One region of the Actinomadura rubteroloni genome, then DNA from elsewhere that is predicted to be linked to it. Evidence: riboswitches for the same ligand, from Rfam matches in the RefSeq annotation. Region 1 holds a riboswitch; each other region holds the start of a gene.

Region 1 (5,846 bases):
CTGCTGGCGTTTGCACTGGACGGCGATGCGCCGTCCGTCGGGGGCGGTGGCGAGGACGTCCACGCCCCGGTCGCCCGCGCGGCCGACGACCTCGACGGATCTGAATCCGTCGCGGCGGAGCAGGTCGGCGGTGAGGAACTCGAAATCGGTGCCGCTCATGACGTCCACGCGGTCCAGGTGGGCGATTTCGAGCAGCCGTTCCCGGCGCAGCCGCGCCTCCCGGCGGCGGATGAGGACGAGGGAACCGCCGCCCAGGCCGGCGACCGCCGCCGCGACGACGATCGTGAGGAAGAGCCGCCAGTGCGTCATGGCGAGGAAGACGCCGAACGCCGTGACGAGTCCCGCGCCCGTCCAGAGTGACGCGAACGCTGCGGTGGACCGGCCGGGACGGGAGGGCGCTGACACCGAGGGACCTCCAGGGGGAAGGCGATCCCCTCGATTTTTCAAGGTCATCACGGGATGGGTCGGCCGGTTCGGAAAAGTGACCGCTAACGGACGAGTCAGTGCCTTGTCCGGGCGGTTCTCCGGCCGTCCGAAATTGCGGCGCGCGCGGCCGGGCGGCGGGACACGGCGACGACGGCGGCGAGCACGAGCGCCAAACCGGCGGGTGTGCCGCGCCCGATCGGTTCGCCGCGGAAGACCGTTCCCCAGAGGAGCCCGAAGAACGGCACGAGGAACGTGACGCTCAGCGCTCCCGTCGCGCCGATCCGCTCGACGAGCCGGAAGAACGCCGCGAATCCGAGGGCCGTGCAGACGAGCCCGAGCGCGACGACCGAGGCCGCGACGCCGAGTCCGGGCGCGTGCCGGGGCGGGAAGCAGACCGCCGGCGGGGCCAGACAGAGCGCCGCCCCGAGCTGCTGCCCGGCCGCCGTGCCAAGCGGATCCGTGTTCCGGAACTGTGCCTCCGCGTACACGCCGCCGAGCGCGTACGCCAGGGAAGCGAGCAGGCTCGCCGCGACGGCCAGGAGGAACCCCGCGTCCACCCGCTGCGGCCCGAGGCCGACCAGCACGGCGACGCCCGCGATCCCGAGCACGATCCCCGCCCCCTCGCGCACGGACGGCGCCCGCCGCTCCCGCGCGGCCGTCACGAGCACCGAGAACAGCGGCGTCGTCGCGTTGAGCAGGGCCGCGAGCGAAGCGGTGAGCCGCAGTTCGGCCGCGCCGATGAGCGTGAACGGCACGGCGGCCGTCAGCGCGCCGAGCAGCAGGAATTTCCGGGACGGACGCGGAGGCCGCCGCAAGACCGCGCACGCGAGCGCCAACGCGAGACCCGCGAGCACGACACGCGCCTCGATCATCCCCACCGGCCCGAGCACCGGCACCGCCTGCCGCATGAAAAGGAATGACGCGCCCCACACCGCTGCCACGAAAATCATCAGAACAACACTCATGCACCCGGTGATAAGGCACCCTGAAATCATGAGGCAAACAAAAGAGCTTCATTTGCGCCATGAGGCGCGCTCATGAACCTGGCCCAGTTGCGCGCGTTGCGTGCCTTGGACGAGGCGGGCAGCGTCACCGGCGCCGCCGATCTGCTCGGCGTCACGCAGTCGGCGGTCAGCCACGCCCTGACCTCGCTGGAGACCGAACTCGGCACGCGCCTCGCCGTCCGCGACCGCGCCGGCTGCCGCCTGACCGACGCGGGCCGCCGCGCCCTGCCGCACGCGACGGCGGCGTTGCGGCACGTCGCGCGGCTGGCGGAGGAGACGGCGGCGGCGTCCGGCGTGGTGCGCGGACGGCTCCGCGTCGGCACCCTCCCGAGCGCCGCCCGGGTGCTGGCCCCGCTCGTCCGCGCGTACCGCGACCTGCATCCGGACGTCGAGACGATCTTGCTGGAGGGCACCGACGACGAGGTGAGCGCCTGGCTGGCCGCCGCCGTCGTCGATCTCGGCGTCGTGACCGCGCCGGCCGGGACGATCGCCGTGCCGCTGGCCGCGGACGCGTTCGTCGCCGTCATGCATTCCGCGCATCCGCTGGCGACAGAGGCGAAAATCAGCCTGGACGACCTGGCGGACGATCCGTTCCTGATTTCCGACGGCGGATGCGAAACGCTCGTCCGCCGCCTGCACCGCGAGCGCGGTGTGCCTTACAAGCCCGTTCACCGAGTACGGGAAATGGCGACGCTGCTGGCCCTCGTCCGCGAGGACATCGGCGTTTCCCTGGTGCCCTCGCTCGCGCTCCCGGAAAGGCCGGACGGAATAGCGCAGGTCCCGCTCGCCCCGACGGCTCCGCGCATCCTGCATCTGGCGGCGCACGACCGTCCGGGCCCCGCCGCGCGCGCGTTCCTGCGCACGGTGCGGCGGGGCGCGGGCGGCTAGCGGCCGGTCCCCGCGAGCAGATCGTCCAGCCGCAGGTGGGACGGTGTGTCCGCGATGTCCGCGAGGTCGTGGACGAACACCGACGCGCCGTCCTCCTCCCCGGCGGCCGTGAACCCGTTCCGCTGGTAGAAGTCGCGCACCCGCGTGTTCTTCGGCGACGGACGGTACGTCCCGCGCACCCGCTCCGCCCCGGCGGCGGACGCGTAGCGCAGCACCGCCGACAGGCACGCCTGCTCGATGCCGCGCGAGAACACCCGGCAGCTCAGCAGGAAGTTCTCGACCGACAGCACCGGCCCGTCCCAGCGGAGGAAGATCGCTCCGACCACGCCGTTGGAGCCGAAGCGATCCTCGGACCGCACGGACAGCACCCGCGCGTCCGGGTCGTCGAGCCGCGCCCGCACGTCGGCGGGCTGCAACCGCTCGGTCGTCAGGTTGAACTGGTTGGTGCGCAGCGTGATCTGCGAGAGGCGCGGGACGCCGGCGTCGTCGGCCGGCTCCAGCCGCACCTGGACGTCCAGTTCGTCCAGATAGTCCTGGAGGGAATCGAACGTGTCGAGGAAGTCCTTGCGGGCCAGGTCCTCGCGGTAGCGGCCGGAGCGCTGCCGGTCCTCGGCGGTCAGCTCCCGCACGTCGAACCAGCCGTCGGCGAGCAGCCGCCCGAGGTGCAGCGCGGGCTCGGTGTCCAGCGCGACGACCGCGACGCCCGGCAGCGCGTGCCGCACGAGCCCGCACTCGAACGAGCTGTCGTCCACGAACACGAACGCGTCCGTGCTGAGATTCAGATCCTTGGCCAGCTCGGCGAGATTGTCATGCTTCGGACGCCAGTTCGCCACGACGCGCACGAAATCATCTTCGCGCAGCGCCATCTCCGGATGGTCGCGCAGCACCTCCCGGACGGTCTCGGCGTCGTTCTTGCTGACGGCCGCGAGCAGCACGCCCTGCCCGGCGATCTGCTTCACCGCGTGCTGGAACGCCTGGAACGCCTTGCCCCGGTAGCCGCCCGCGACCTCGATGCCCTCGATGCCGTCGTCGCCGAGCACGCCGCCCCACAGCGTCCCGTCCAGGTCCACGACCAGGGCCTTCTTGGTGCGTCCCGTCAGGTTGCGGGCGAGGTGGCCGACCTCGCGGGCGTAGCGGGCGAGCAGGTCGGGCGACAGGTGCAGGCCCGTGTAGACGCCGAGCCGCGCGTCGTCGGCCGCGATCCCCTCGGCGAGCAGCGGGTCCACGTCGATGGTGACCACGCGGTCGTGCGTCTGGGCGAGGCGCAGGAGCTCCGAGCAGGCCGTCCGCCACGCGATGCCGAGGCGTGCGCGCGACCGGTAGTCCACGAGCTGCGCCGTGAACCGCGACGGCAGCGGCGGCGTGTTCAGGACGAGCGTCGCGCGCGTGGTCTCGGTGAACCGCTGCGCCAGCGACTCGATCAGCCGGACCTTGGCGCGCAGGGCGTCCTCGACGTCGGCGGCCGTCCACGGCGACGGCAGCTCGTCGAACACGATCTCCGGGTCCAGCAGGCACAGGACGACGTCCGGGTCGGCCGCGTAGATCGGGCTCTCCGGGTCGGACAGCTCAAAGACATAGCCATCGAAATCACCCGTGGTGAACCGGCCGAGCAGCCCGTGCCGGGCCAGTTCGGCGGCGACGGCCGGGACGAGCGGCCCGAGCGTCCCGTGCCCGGTGACGGCGACCGACAGCACCGGGACGTCCGGATGCTCGGCCAGCACGGCGACGGGGTCGAGCCGGGCCAGCACCTGTCCGGCGCGGCGCAGCGTGTCGGGGTCGGCTCCGGCCAGGAGCCCGCGGACGGCCGGGTACTCGGCGGCGAGCCGTCCCGCCCGGTGCAGTTCGGTGACGCTCATACCGGTCCTTTCGGTGTGCCGGTCCCACTCGTCACCGATCATCGGCGGGTCCGCTAAAGCCGACCTAGAGTGCCGCGAAGGCGGCAAGCGGGGCGCTGAGCTGCGACAACACGGCCGCAGGGCATTGCGATCAGCGGGAACGTCCTCTACCTTGCTCCATTACGGCCCGTGACACGCTCCTCTCCCGGGGGAGCGCGGGCCGACCGCCGAGTCCCGGCCGGGCGCCCGCCCCCCACGTCCGCCGGGAACCGGGGAACCACCTGTTCCCGGGGTGAATCCGCCGCGCGCGGTAGGGCCTGCTCCTGGTCCGAACCCGTCAGCTAACCCGGTAGGCGGCGCCGAGGAGAGCCGATGACCGATCACATAGGCGAGAAACTGCTCAAGGTCGCCAAGAAGGAACTCGGGTACCACGAGAAGTCCGGCGGCTACACCAAGTACGGAGACTGGTACAGAAGCAATGTCGGCGGTGGGGACGACTACTTCAGCACCGCGCCCTGGTGCGACATGTTCATCGCGTGGGCGGCGCACGAGGCCGGGGTCGTGGACCGGGTCGGCCAGTTCGCGTCCACGATCGAGCACGCGACCTGGTTCAAGGAGCAGGGCGCGTGGGGGACGCGGCCGGAGCCCGGCGCGATCGTTTTCTACTCGTTCAGCGGGTCCCGGAGCATCGACGGGATCAGCCATGTGGGGATCGTGGAGAGCGTGAAGGGACGGACTCTCCACACCATCGAGGGCAACACCGACGGCATCTACCTCAAACGCAAGACCCGCGACTTCAGCGACGTCGTGGGCTACGGGTACCCGGCGAAGGTGAAGGACGGCGCGTACATTGCGCGGCACTCCCGTCCGGAGCCCGCCGCAGCGACGGTCGCGACCGTGCAGCGGAACGTTCCGAAACACGACGAGCCCCTCATCTCCCAGGACGGCCTGCTCGGCGGCCTGCTCGCGGTCGCGGTGTGCGGGACGGTCGCGCTGGCGGCGGGCCGTGCGCTGGCGGCGCGCGTCCCGGCCGAGGCGCCGATCCGGGTGCGGCGGCGCGGCAGGCACCACCGCGCGCTGCTGCCGATGCTCGCCGCCGCGGCCAACGCGGACGCCGCGATGCCGGACGTCGCCGAGGCCGTCGAAGTCGAAGAGCCGTCGAAGCGGCGCAAACGGGGCAAGCACCACCGTCCGGCGCGTCCGCTGGGCCTGGTCGGACGCCGGCGCGGCCGGCACCACCGCGTGACGCTCCCGGCTGACATCACCCCGGCCGACCTGGACTTCGCCGAGTCCGTGACGGCAGTCATGCCCGCCGTGACGGCGGCGGTCGCCGCCGAGGCCGAGGACCGCGAGTTCTGGAACCGCGTCTCGCACTTCGCCGACGACGCCGACCTGGCGTTCTGGGACGGCGTCCACGCCGAACTCGGCTCGGCCCAGCCCAGCCGTCAGTAGGCAGACGGGAAACGGCGCGCGTCCGGTCACCGTGACCGGACGCGCGCCGTTCCCCGCGCAGTGGGATCAGCGGTCGTAAGGAGCGGGCTGGTTGATGGCGGGGTAGAAGTCGCGGCTTCCCCGGGTCGGATGGCGAAGGCGCCGGAGCAGCGCCGAGGGGTATTCGATGAGCCAGTAGCTGAGCGTCGCGGCGGGCAGCACGGCGGCGAGCAGGATGACGAACGTCACCGGGAACGCGGAC
Region 2 (5,846 bases), 840 kb from region 1:
CTGCGCGAGGTCCGCGGAGCCCGAGCCGAACGCGGCGCGGGACGGGAGCGAGCCCGGGACGCGTCCGGCGCGCACGTCGGCGGCCAGTTCCCCGGCGGCGGCCCGGACGGAAACCTTCGCGTCCCGGTACCCCACGTAGTCGGCGAAGCCCTCGATGAGCCACAGCGGGGTGCGGCCGTCGTGCGCGCCGCCGGTCGCGACGTGCGTCAGCTCGTGGGTGAGGACGACGCGGCGGCCGAGCGGGTTGAGCCGGGCGAACGTGCCGGGCGCGATGAGGACGCGGTCGTCGCCGGGCGAGCCGTCGGCGCCGGGCGCGACGGTCGCGAGCGCGGCGATCTGGCCGAGGTCCTGGTCGTCGCCGGCGAGCGCGGCGGCCACGGCGGGCTGCGCGGGCGCGAGGGCGACGACGCGGCGGGCCCAGTCGCGTCCGGTCACGGCGGTGACGGCGGGCACGGCGCGGTCGAGCAGCCCGGCGATCTGGTCGAGCCCGGCGGCGTCCCCGACGACGAGGCTGGACGCGCCGCGCACGACGGTGAGCGGGCCGCCGTCCCAGATCTCGGGGGCGTCGCCCGCGCCGGACCCGGTGATCGTCCAGGCGCCGGACCGGGACGCGAACGTCAGGTGGCGCTCGCGGACGACGTCGGCGCGGTCGTAGCCGGCGAACCGGTACCGGACGGCGACCGCGACGGTCGTCCCGTCGGCGCTCTCGTAGTGCTCGCCCCAGGTCGCGAGGGGCAGGCGGCGCAGGTTGTCGAAGACGCGACCCTGGGCGTCCCGGAACGCGGCGGGCGCGGACGCGACGGTGGCGAGGAAGCGGGCGCGGTCCCCGGCGCGGACGGCGGCGGCCCGGTTGGCGAGGACCGTCCGGACGTCGGCCGGACGCGGCGCGCGGGCGGCGGCGGGGCTCGGCGCGGCCACCGGCGCCGGGCGATCGTGCCCGCGCGCGGCGAACGCGTACGCCGCGAGCAGGCACAGGACGACGCAGAGCCCCGCGCCGAGGGCGATCCGCCGTCGGGCGGACGCCGGGCGCGGGGCCCCGTCGCCGGGATCGTCCGTCATGCGGGCGATCCTAGTGAGCTTCACCGAAGGTCCGGCTCACCGCCGGTAGTTCGGATAGCCGTACCCGACCACCGAGCCGGTGTCGCGGGTCTCCTTGCGGACGGCGTTGCCCGCGTTGCCCTCGACGGTGTCGATCGTGCCGTTCCGGTTGTCCTTGACGACCATCCCGACGTGCTCGATGCCGTCGATGGAGCCGCCGCCGTTCCAGTCGAAGAAGACGATCGCGCCCGGCTTGGGCTTGGTGCCCCACCGGCCGTTCTCCTTGAACCAGTCGGCGTGCTCGACGGTCCACGCGTCCGACCCGAACTGGTCGGTGAACCCGATCTTCTCGCCGACCCAGGACACGAACATGTCGCACCAGTTCGCGCCCCGGTAGGCGCCGACCGAGCCGCCGTCGCGGCGGACGGTCTCACGGGCGCGGTCGGTGGTCATGTACCAGTCCTGGAACTTGGTGTTCCCGTGGCGGCTCTCGGAGACGCCGACCTGGGACTCGGCGAGCCGGATGGCGTCGTGCGCGGTGGGCCGTCCGGTGCTCGGCGCCTCGGTGCCGCCGTCGCCCTCGTCGGAGGGGGCGTCGGCCTTCGGCGCTTCGGTCTTCGGGTCGTCCTGCCGGACCCTCCGCTCCTGCGGGAGCCCCACCGGGCCCCCCTTGGGCTGGACGGCCGTCCCGGCGACCGACAGGGCGCCCTGCGGGGCGTCCTTGCCGGGAACCGGCACGGCGGCCTGCGCCGTCGCGGCGACGGTGCCGACGAGCGCGGCACCCGCCACCAGTGCGCCGGTCGTGCGCGCGGCGACGGTGAGCGGACGGGGTTTGCGATGCTTGCCGTTCATGAGCGGGTCTACTCCTCGCTTCCATGACCGCCTGCCGGGTTAGCTGACGGGTTCGGGCGTGGAAGCCGCCCTACGGCCCGTGACGGGCCGATTCACCCCGGATGAGGACACAGTGGGTCCCCGGCTCCGCGGGAACGCCGGACGGGCGTTCCCGCGGACTCGGCGGTGGGCGCGCGGGTGCGCGCCCGATGATGGTTCTGGGCTGTTCCTCCGGGCGTCTTCCGCCGGGAGAGGGGCCGGGAACGGCCCCGGATGAGGATGCGCTGTCGCGTCACGGGACGCGCGGTCTGCGCACGGCCCCTCGCGGGGCGGTGGGATCAGTCCGCGCCGGTGGTCCCGAGGACGGAGCCGCGCGCGGCGGTCCGCTCATGAACGCCGGTCCCCGGCACGGCCGGGGGCGCGGTGCCCGCCGGTGCGGCGGGTCTGGGGGAGAGGTCGGACGGTGCCGTGATCGGAGCACGGCGGGACGTGGTGACAACTCTGCTGGACAGGGTCGCTCCTTCTTCCAGACGCCTGCCGGGTTAGCTGTCGGGTTCGGGCGTGGAAGCTGCCCTACGGCCCCCGAGAGGGCCGATTCACCCCGTGCCGCGCGTCCCGGTGCGGGATCGTGCGCGGCGGATGGGTCCCCGGTTCCGCCATCGCGGATTCGGCGCTGCCGCTTCGCCGGGACGGGCGTGATGGGGCCCGTGGAGTCCGCAGGTTCCTGCGGGGGACGAGCGGCGCTGACATGTGGTCGTGGACGGCGCTGAACCGTCCGGGCCGGAAGCCCGTTGCTGGCCGTCGTGACGCGCTCTCGGCGCCATGCACGCGTCGGGCGTGCGCACGCGGCCGGGCCGGCCGTCCTGCGGGGCGCGGCGGCTGGTGGGCGCCGCACCGGGGCCGCGGCACGTGGAACGTGTCGTGACCTGCGCCGATGACTGGCTGACACCGACAAGTGGCACTCAAGGTACCAAACGCCCCAGGAAAGGCAAATCTTCCACAAAAACAGCGACGGCCCAGGTCAGAGTACCTGGGCCGTCGGTCGTCCGGGGTGGGCCGTCAGGGACGTCCCGCGCCGTAGTAGCCGGGCATGGACGACAGCGGCACGATCTTGACCACGGTGCCGGTGTGCGGCGCGTGAATGATCTTCCCGCCGCCGACGTACATGCCGACGTGGCCGAGGCTGTTGAAGAACACCAGGTCACCGGCCTGGAGGTCGCTCTGCGAGACGCGCTTCGTCGCGGCCCACTGGCTGTTCGTCGTCCGGGTGATGTTGACGCCCGCCGCGCCCCACGACCGCATCGTCAGCCCCGAGCAGTCGTAGGAGTTCGGGCCGGCGGCGCCGTACACGTACGGCTTGCCGAGCTGGGCGTAGGCGAAGTTCAGGGCCGCCCGCGCGCTGCCGGACGCCGGTCCGGTGTACGTCCCGCCCGCCCCGGTGCCGGGCTTGTCGTTCTTGACGCCGAACTTCGCCAGGATCTTCTTCTGCTGGGCGAGCTGCTTGTCGACGTTCTGCTTCTCTTTACGGGCGTCCTTCGTCTTGGACGTGTAGTCGTCGTAGGCCTGCTGGGCCTGCTCCTGCTCGCGCTTGAGACGCTGCACGGCCGCGACGTACTGGGCCAGCTCGGCGTCGCGGTTCTGCGACAGGTGGGTCAGGATGGACGACTGGTCCAGGATGGCCTGCGGGTCCTTGCTCCCCACGAAGCCGGCGAGCCCGTCGGTGTCGCTGTTCTTGTACGCCGTCGCGGCCAGTTCGGCGATGTGCTGGCGCTCCTTCTCGAACGCCTGCTCCTCGGCCTTGCTCGCCTTGCGCGCCGCGTCGAGCTTCTTCTTCGCGGCCTTCAGCCGTTCGGTGGCCTGGTTGTAGCGCTCGACGGCCGCGTCGGACTTCTCGTTGAGCTTCTCGATCTTCTTCTTCGTCTCGGCCTCGGTGGGCTTCGGCGCCGCGTGCGCGGTCATCGGAAGCGGCAGGGAGAAGGCGACCGCCAGGCAGGCGGCGGCCGTCAGACGGCGCTTGCGGCCTCTCCGGCGTGTGTCCGGCGCGCTCCGCGTCACCACGGAGCCCCGGGTGAGATCGTCTTCGGCCACGGTTCGGCTTGCCCCTCTCGATCCACGACGTCAGCGGCCGACCCTAGCGAGACCCCACACCACCTACAACCGATTCCTCACTAATAACCAAAAATCAAGCCAATTGTCCGCGAGTGGTGATCACATGATCACCACTGGTGACGACCCGCAGCTCGAAAGCGGTGGCGGTCAGGCCCGGCCGAGGCGGCGCAGCAGCAGCCGGGACGGCGCCGGACGGGCCCCCGCGCGCCGTGCCGCGTCCGCCACCTCGCGGTCCGCCGAGACCACCACGACGGCCCGTCCCGGCGGCTCGGCCCGGACGAGTTCGCCGATCAGCTCGTCCGCCGTCGTCCCGGGTGGACTGAACTTCACCCGCACCCCGCGCGGCGCCGAGATCGGCACCGGCGCGTCGAGTTCGGCTCCGTCGAACACGCAGGTCACCTCGGCGCGCGTCTGGGCCGCCAGGCCGCCGAGGCCCGACAGCAGCCGGGCGCGCTGGTCGGCCAGCGGCAGCCCGCCGTAGCCGGTCTTGGTGACGTTGTAGCCGTCCACGACCAGATGGACGCGGGGTAGCGCGAGCAGCCGGTCGAGCAGTTGCGGATCGTCGTCGGCGAGGGCGCGGCCGGGCAGCGACGCGGGCGTCGGCGGACCCGGGTCGAGGCCGCGCACGGCGTCGGCCGGACGTTCGATCAGCGTCGGCAGCGCCAGCTCCCGGCGCAGGCCCTGCGCGGCGTCCACCAGGGCGTCCAGCAGGACCCGCAGCCGGACCTCGTCGGCGTTGCGGCCCTCGCGCGCCGCGCGCCGCGCCGCCTCCACGGCCGCCTCGGCGCGCTCGGTCCGGACCCGCATCCGGCGCAGCTCCTTGTCGGCCGCCGCCGCCGAGTCGCGCGCCGTCGCCCGCTCCGCGCCCGCCTCGGTCGCGAGCGTCTCGGCCCGCGTCTGCTCGGCCTTCAGCCGCAGCCGCGTCTCGTGCAGCCGGCGGCGCAGGTCGGCGTTCTCGGTCTTGGCCGCGCGCAGCTCGGCGCGCAGCCGCTCGGACTCGGCGGCCCGCTCGGCGCGCGCCGCCGCCAGCTCGGCGCGCAGCGCCTCCAGCTCGCGCGCCGCCGCCCGCTCGCGCGACTCGTCCCGGGACGCCGCCAGTTCCGCGTGGACGGCGTCGACCGCGTCCGTCCAGTCCGCCGGGCGCAGCAGGTACGCCAGCGCCGCCACCTGCACCGGATCGGCCGCGGGCGGGCGCTCCCCGGCCTCGACCGCCGCGACCAGCTCGGGCTGGGCGCCGCGCAGCGCCTCGGCGACCCGGCCCCGGAAGTCGGCGTCGCCCTCCAGGACGGCCGCGATCGCCGACCCGCCGAGCTTGCGGCGCTTGCGGCGCTCGAACCGGGCGAACGGGCGCAGCCGCGCCGGGACCGCGTCGGCCGGCAGGGCGCCGAGGACCTCGGCCGCGGCCTCCACGACGCGCTGCCGGACGGCGTCGGGCAGCGGACGGTCCAGCCGTCCCTCCGCATCCGGACCGCTGTCGATGATCCCGCTCCTCTCGGACCCGCCACCGGTGCGCTGAGTACTTCCCGGCGGTGGCACCTGCTAACCGGGAAGTGAACACCCTAGCGCCGCCGTCGGCGACCCCCGATTCCGCATGTCGGCGGCCCGCCGCGCCGCACGGACGGCCGTTTGTCGGTGGCGTCCTTTACCGTCGCCGTCATGCCGCCTGCGAAAGCCCTTCCGCCCGTGCCGAGCGGCGTCCAGGGCACTCTGGACGACCTCGGGACCCCCCTCGCCGACGTCACGTTCGTCGTCGTGGACCTGGAGACCACCGGGGGATCCGCGCGGGACTCGGCCATCACCGAGATCGGCGCCGTGAAGGTGCGCGGCGGCGTGGAACTCGGGGAATTCGGGACGCTGGTCGACCCGGG
Region 3 (5,846 bases), 220 kb from region 1:
CAGCAGAAGGTCACCCAGTTCGTCGCGCAGGGCGGCTGAAAACCAGGACGGACCGCGCGGCGCCGCATGGCATCCTGGGCGCCGTGGCCGAAGAGATCACGGTGTCGGTGTCGGGCGCGCTGCTGATGTTCCTGCCGTCGTCGCGGCGGGCCGCCGAGACGCGGCTCGCGCACGACGGGACCGCGTCGCTGGGACACGTGGTGGAGGCGCTGGGCGTGCCGCTGCCGGAGGTCGGGGAACTGGTCGTGGACGGCGTCCCGGCAAGTGGGAGACACCGGCCCGCGCCCGGCACACGCGTCGAGGTGCGTCCGGTGGCGCGTCCGCAACGTGTGCCACTGGCCGAGGGTGAGGACGCGCCGAGCTTCCTGCTGGACGTCCACCTCGGCACGCTCGCCCGCCGGATGCGCCTGCTAGGGCTGGACACGGCCTACGACAACGACTGCGACGACCCGTCGCTCGTCCGGTGGGCGAGCGCCGAGCGCCGCGTGCTGCTGACACAGGACCGGGGCCTGCTGCGCCGCCGGGCGCTGTGGTTCGGCGCGTACGTGCGCGGCTCGCGCCCCGACGACCAGCTCGACGACGTCCTGGACCGGTTCGCGCCCATCCTGCGCCCATGGACGCGCTGCACAGCCTGCAACGGCCCCCTCGTCCCGGTGGACGCGGCGGACGTCGCGGACGCGCTCGAGGAGGGCACCCGCCGCACCCAGACCGCCTACGGCCGCTGCGCGGCCTGCGGTCGGATCTACTGGCGCGGCGCCCACGGCGAGCACCTCGCCGCGATAGTCGCCCGAGCCGAACGCATCGTCGCCACCCGAACCCCGTGACTGCACCCCCCACGCCCACGCGCCCCACGCCCCCACGGGTGCCACGGGTCTGGTGTCTTCAAGTGTTACGCGTCACATGTTCCTGCGCGCCCGGTGGGTCGCGTGTTGCCACGCGTTCTCACGCGGGCGAGCGCCAGCGAGTCCGCGGGAGAACGCGAGCGCGCAGGCTGCACCGCAGCGAGCTCTGCGAGCGAGGATGCTGCGTGCGCGCCCGGCGGGGGGTTCCAGGGGGGTCGCTCCCCCTGGGCGAAGGAGCCGCTCCCCCTGGGCAGACGAGCTGCTGCCCCTGGGGGACACGACATGATGGCGGCGAGGAAAGTGGGTGACGCGGGGTGATAGTGGTCGGTGCGGCGATCATCGCGGACGGGCGGTTGCTGGCGGCGCAGCGGGCGGAGCCGCCCGCGCTGGCGGGCGGCTGGGAGTTCCCGGGCGGCAAGGTCGATCCGGGGGAGAGCGACGAGCAGGCGCTCGTGCGCGAGTGCCGGGAGGAGCTGGGCGTCGGCGTCGTGCTCGGCGACCGGGTCGGCGGGGACTGGCCGCTCGTGCTCGGCGGCGTCCTGCGGGTCTGGACGGCGCGGCTGGAGGACGGCGAGCCGCGCGCCCTGGAGCACCGGGAGCTGCGCTGGCTCACCGCCGGCGAGCTGCACGACGTCCCGTGGCTGCCGGGCGACCGGCCGATCGTCGACCTGCTCGCCCCCTACTTGGACTGAAGGCGGGGCGCGAGGGCCGCGGTGATCGCCGCGGTCAGCGCCTCGTCGTGGGACAGGCCCTGGGAGAGCTGTGCGCCGAACAGGCTCCCGAGGTCGGTCGGCAGCAGCTTGAGCAACTTGAGCAGCTTGGCGGCGATGTCCTGGAGCTGCGCGGACGTGAGCTTCTGGACGTCCGCGACGAGCTTCTGCAGCCCGTTCATGTAGTCCCCGGCGAGGATCAGCCGCGCGTCGGCCTGGATGTTCGCGGGGAACGCGGTGAGGACGAGCGCGAGCAACTGGTCCGCGGAGGGCAGCGGCGCGGCCTGGACGGCGATCCGTCCGGCGGGCGGCGGTACGGCGCCCGCCGGGGCGGCGACGGCCGCGACCGGCAGCAGGGCGGCGGCGGCCGTGGCCGCGACGAGGACGGGCTTGCGGAACCTCACCGGAACTCCTTCGGGCGGAGGGACGAACACCGGTGCGCCGGAACGGCGTTCACGGACTGCGCCGGAGCGTACTCCCCACCCGGGGCGTTGCGGAATAGATCCCGACAAAGAGGACTAGCCGATGCGGTTGGCCCCCGCGAAGTCGGACCGGTCCGAGAGCTCCGAGATCTTGACGACGTCGCCGGTCGACGGCGCGTGCAGGAACTTCCCGCCGCCGAGGTAGATCCCCATGTGGTGGAGGTTGGACCCGAAGTAGACGAGGTCGCCGGACTGGAGCGAGCCCCGGCTCACCTTCGTCCCCAGCTCGAAGAGGTCCCCGGTGTAGTGCGGCAGTCCCGGCTTGCCGACCTGCGCGTAAGCCCACACGACGAGCCCGGAGCAGTCGAAGGTGCTCGGCCCGGCGGCGCCCCACACGTACGGGCGGCCGATCTTGGTCAGCGCCTTGCGGGCCATCCGCGCGGGCAGGCCCGAGCCGGTGACGGTCGCCGACAGCCCGGTGTGCGGGTCCTTGACGTGCGTGGTGGTGAGCTTGTCGAGCTGCTTCTGCACTTCCGCGATCTTGTTGCGGGCGGTGGTGCGGGCGTTCTCGACCTGCTTCTTGGCCTGCGCGACCTGCGCGGTGCGCTGCTCGGCGGCCAGCTTGGCCTTGTTGGCCTTGTCGATCTCCGCCTGGACGGACGCGACGACCGTCGCCTGGTTCTGGGCGAGGTAGGCGGTGTCGGACAGGCCGTCCGCGCCGCCGGAGCCGAACAGGACGTCCGGTCCGCCGCTCATGTAGTTCGCGGCGGCGAGCGCGGCGAGCTGCCGGCGGGCGGGCGCGACCTTGGCCTCCAGGTCCGCCGAGATGCGGGCGGCGGCGGCCTCGGCGCGCTGCGCGCGGTCCAGGTCGACGCGGGCCTTGTTGAACTTCTCGGTGAGGATCTCGGCCTGGGTGTTGAGGTCGTCGAGCTGCTTGCGCAGCTCCTTCTCGGTGGGCTTGGGAGCCGCGAGGACGGTCAGCGGCGACGCGGCGTGCGCGACGGCCGGTCCGGTGAGCCCGAGGCCGACGAGCGCGGCCACCGCGACTGCGGGCGCCGTCCAGCGGCGCCGCCGGGAATCCGGTGCCAAAACCGGTCTCTCCTCTCCTCGCCGCCTGCCGGGTTAGCTGACGGGTTCGGGCCGGAGAAGCCCTACGACGCCGTGCGTCGATTCACCCCGAGAAGCCCGGTTGGGTCCCCGGCTCCCCCTCCGGGGGACTCGGCGGATCCGGACGCGGCCCCGAGAGCAGGGGCGAGGGAACGCCCGGATGACGAAAGACCTTACAAAGAATGCGCATAGATGACCAATTGGCCGCCGGGGCCGGGTCGCGACGCCGAGTCGGAAAGGGCGCCGCGCGGGCCGAGTAGACTGGTAGTGGCCGCTCGTCCGCGGCGTCACGAAATCCCCACGCCCAACCCTCACCCAAGGCGAGCCTGCATGCCCTTCTCCACGCGCGACGACCTCCGCAACGTCGCCATCGTCGCCCATGTCGACCACGGCAAGACGACGCTGGTCGACGCCATGCTCTGGCAGTCCGGAGCGTTCCGGGAGAACCAGGACGTGAACGACCGCGTCATGGACTCCGACGACCTGGAGCGCGAGAAGGGCATCACGATCCTCGCGAAGAACACGGCCGTCCTGCACAACGGGATGACGATCAACATCATCGACACCCCGGGCCACGCCGACTTCGGCGGCGAGGTCGAGCGCGGCCTGTCGATGGTGGACGGCGTCGTCCTGCTGGTGGACGCCAGCGAGGGCCCGCTGCCGCAGACCCGGTTCGTGCTGCGCAAGGCGCTGGAGGCCAAGCTTCCGGTGATCCTGGTCGTCAACAAGACCGACCGGCCGGACGCCCGCATCGACGAGGTCGTGGACGAGACCTACGAGCTGTTCATGGACCTCGACGCCGCCGAGGACCAGATCGAGTTCCCGATCGTCTACGCCTCGGGCCGCGCGGGCCGCGCGTCGCTGGACAAGCCCGGCGACGGCGAGATGCCCGCCGCCGAGGACCTGGAGCCGCTGTTCCAGGTGATCAAGGAGACGATCCCGGCGCCGTCCTACGTCCCGGACGCGCCGCTCCAGGCGCACGTGACGAACCTGGACGCGTCCAGCTACCTCGGCCGGATCGCGCTCTGCCGCGTCCACGCCGGCGTGATCAAGAAGGGCCAGCAGGTCGCGTGGTGCCGCCACGACGGCAGCGTCGAGAAGGTCCGGATCACCGAGCTGCTGATGACCGAGGCGCTGACCCGCAAGCCCGCCGACGAGGCGGGCCCCGGCGACATCATCGCGATCGCGGGCATCCCGGAGATCATGATCGGCGACACGATCGCCGACCCCGACGACCCGCGCCCGCTGCCGCTCATCACGGTGGACGAGCCCGCGATCTCCATGACCATCGGCACGAACACGAGCCCGATGTCCGGCCGCGAGAAGGGCACCAAGGTCACCGCCCGCATGGTGAAGGACCGCCTGGACCGCGAGCTGGTCGGCAATGTGTCGATCAAGGTGCTGCCGACCGAGCGTCCCGACGCCTGGGAGGTGCAGGGCCGCGGCGAGCTGGCGCTGGCGATCCTGGTCGAGAACATGCGCCGCGAGGGCTACGAGCTGACGGTCGGCAAGCCGCAGGTCGTCGCGCGGACCATCGACGGCAAGAAGCACGAGCCGGTCGAGCGTCTCACCGTGGACATCCCCGAGGAGCACCTCGGCGCGGTCACCCAGCTCATGGCGGTCCGCAAGGGCCGGATGGAGCAGATGACCAACCACGGCACCGGCTGGATCCGGATGGAGTTCCTGGTGCCGGCCCGCGGCCTCATCGGGTTCCGCACCGAGTTCCTCACCGAGACGCGCGGCACCGGCATGGCGCACCACGTCTTCGAGAGCTACGAGCCGTGGTTCGGCGAGCTGCGCATGCGTCCGGCGGGGTCGCTGGTCGCCGACCGGTCCGGCGTGGCGACCGCGTACGCGATCACGAACCTGCAGGAGCGCGGCACCTTCTTCGTCGGGCCGACCACCGAGGTGTACGAGGGCATGATCGTCGGCGTGAACTCCCGCGCCGACGACATGGACGTCAACATCACCAAGGAGAAGAAGCTCACGAACATGCGCTCGTCCACCGGCGACGAGCTGGAGCGCCTCACCCCGCCGACGATCCTCAGCCTGGAGGAGGCGCTGGAGTTCTGCCGCGAGGACGAGTGCGTCGAGGTCACGCCGACCGCCGTCCGCATCCGCAAGGTCGTGCTGTCGGCCAAGGACCGCGAGCGGACCCGCGCCCGCACCAAGCGCGCGGTCTGACGTCCGTCCGATCGGCCCCCGGCGTTGCGCGCCGGGGGCCGTCGTCGTCTCAGCGGACGTTGACGAACGTCTCGACGGTCGGCACCTCGGTGTAGTGCGTCCGGTCGCCGTAGTACTGGAACGTGAAGTAGGTGTCGCGCGCGACGCGGAACCGGGCCTTGAACACGCCCTTGCCGTTCGTCTTCGGACGCGCGTACCAGTACCACGTCTTCCTGCCGCGCATCCGGCCGATGATGTAGACGCGCTGGTTCTTGAGCGGCGTCCAGGACGTCCCGGACTTCTGGAGCAGCGTGCCGCCGAACGTGACCCGCGAGCCCTTGCGGATCTTGTGCCGGGACGCCGACCAGCCCCGGACGCGCGTGTCGGCGCGCGTGTCGCGGGCCTCGCCGCTGAGCGCGGCGCCCACGGTGTCGTCCCCGGCGAACCGGGCGCGGTAGTAGCCGTGCGGGTAGGCGATGAAGTCGTAGGACGCGGTGAACGAGCCATCGGCCTTCGTCACGGGCGCTTTCGGCAGCGACACGATGTGCCAGGCGCCGTGGGACGCGTCCGCCGCCTCCAGCACCAGGTGCTTCCCGGCGACC

What was found. Region 1 has a riboswitch for cyclic di-AMP ahead of BTM25_RS17825 (CHAP domain-containing protein). Riboswitches for the same ligand answer to the same signal wherever they lie in the genome.
Region 2: it holds a riboswitch for cyclic di-AMP, as region 1 does, so the genes downstream of both, BTM25_RS13795 (CHAP domain-containing protein) here and BTM25_RS17825 (CHAP domain-containing protein) in region 1, are expected to answer to the same signal.
Region 3: it holds a riboswitch for cyclic di-AMP, as region 1 does, so the genes downstream of both, BTM25_RS18610 (C40 family peptidase) here and BTM25_RS17825 (CHAP domain-containing protein) in region 1, are expected to answer to the same signal.

What each region holds. Positions count from the first base shown of each region.
Region 1 covers NZ_MTBP01000002.1:1,343,879-1,349,724, reverse strand. Annotated here, with positions in the region: gene BTM25_RS17845 (restriction endonuclease) at 1-405, opposite strand, end outside; gene BTM25_RS17840 (DMT family transporter) at 501-1,391, opposite strand; gene BTM25_RS17835 (LysR family transcriptional regulator) at 1,464-2,318, shown strand; gene BTM25_RS17830 (HAD-IIIC family phosphatase) at 2,315-4,174, opposite strand; cyclic di-AMP (ydaO/yuaA leader) riboswitch at 4,404-4,524, shown strand; gene BTM25_RS17825 (CHAP domain-containing protein) at 4,526-5,605, shown strand; gene BTM25_RS17820 (acyltransferase family protein) at 5,672-5,846, opposite strand, start outside.
Region 2 covers NZ_MTBP01000002.1:505,709-511,554, reverse strand. Annotated here, with positions in the region: gene BTM25_RS13800 (gluzincin family metallopeptidase) at 1-1,059, opposite strand, end outside; gene BTM25_RS13795 (CHAP domain-containing protein) at 1,096-1,890, opposite strand; cyclic di-AMP (ydaO/yuaA leader) riboswitch at 1,904-2,048, opposite strand; cyclic di-AMP (ydaO/yuaA leader) riboswitch at 2,386-2,552, opposite strand; gene BTM25_RS13790 (C40 family peptidase) at 2,929-3,957, opposite strand; gene BTM25_RS13785 (NYN domain-containing protein) at 4,126-5,514, opposite strand; gene BTM25_RS13780 (DEDD exonuclease domain-containing protein) at 5,635-5,846, shown strand, end outside.
Region 3 covers NZ_MTBP01000002.1:1,559,471-1,565,316, reverse strand. Annotated here, with positions in the region: gene BTM25_RS18630 (C40 family peptidase) at 1-39, shown strand, start outside; gene BTM25_RS18625 (Mut7-C RNAse domain-containing protein) at 126-824, shown strand; gene BTM25_RS18620 ((deoxy)nucleoside triphosphate pyrophosphohydrolase) at 1,157-1,534, shown strand; gene BTM25_RS18615 (hypothetical protein) at 1,522-1,956, opposite strand; gene BTM25_RS18610 (C40 family peptidase) at 2,071-3,063, opposite strand; cyclic di-AMP (ydaO/yuaA leader) riboswitch at 3,071-3,208, opposite strand; gene typA (translational GTPase TypA) at 3,412-5,265, shown strand; gene BTM25_RS18600 (hypothetical protein) at 5,315-5,846, opposite strand, start outside.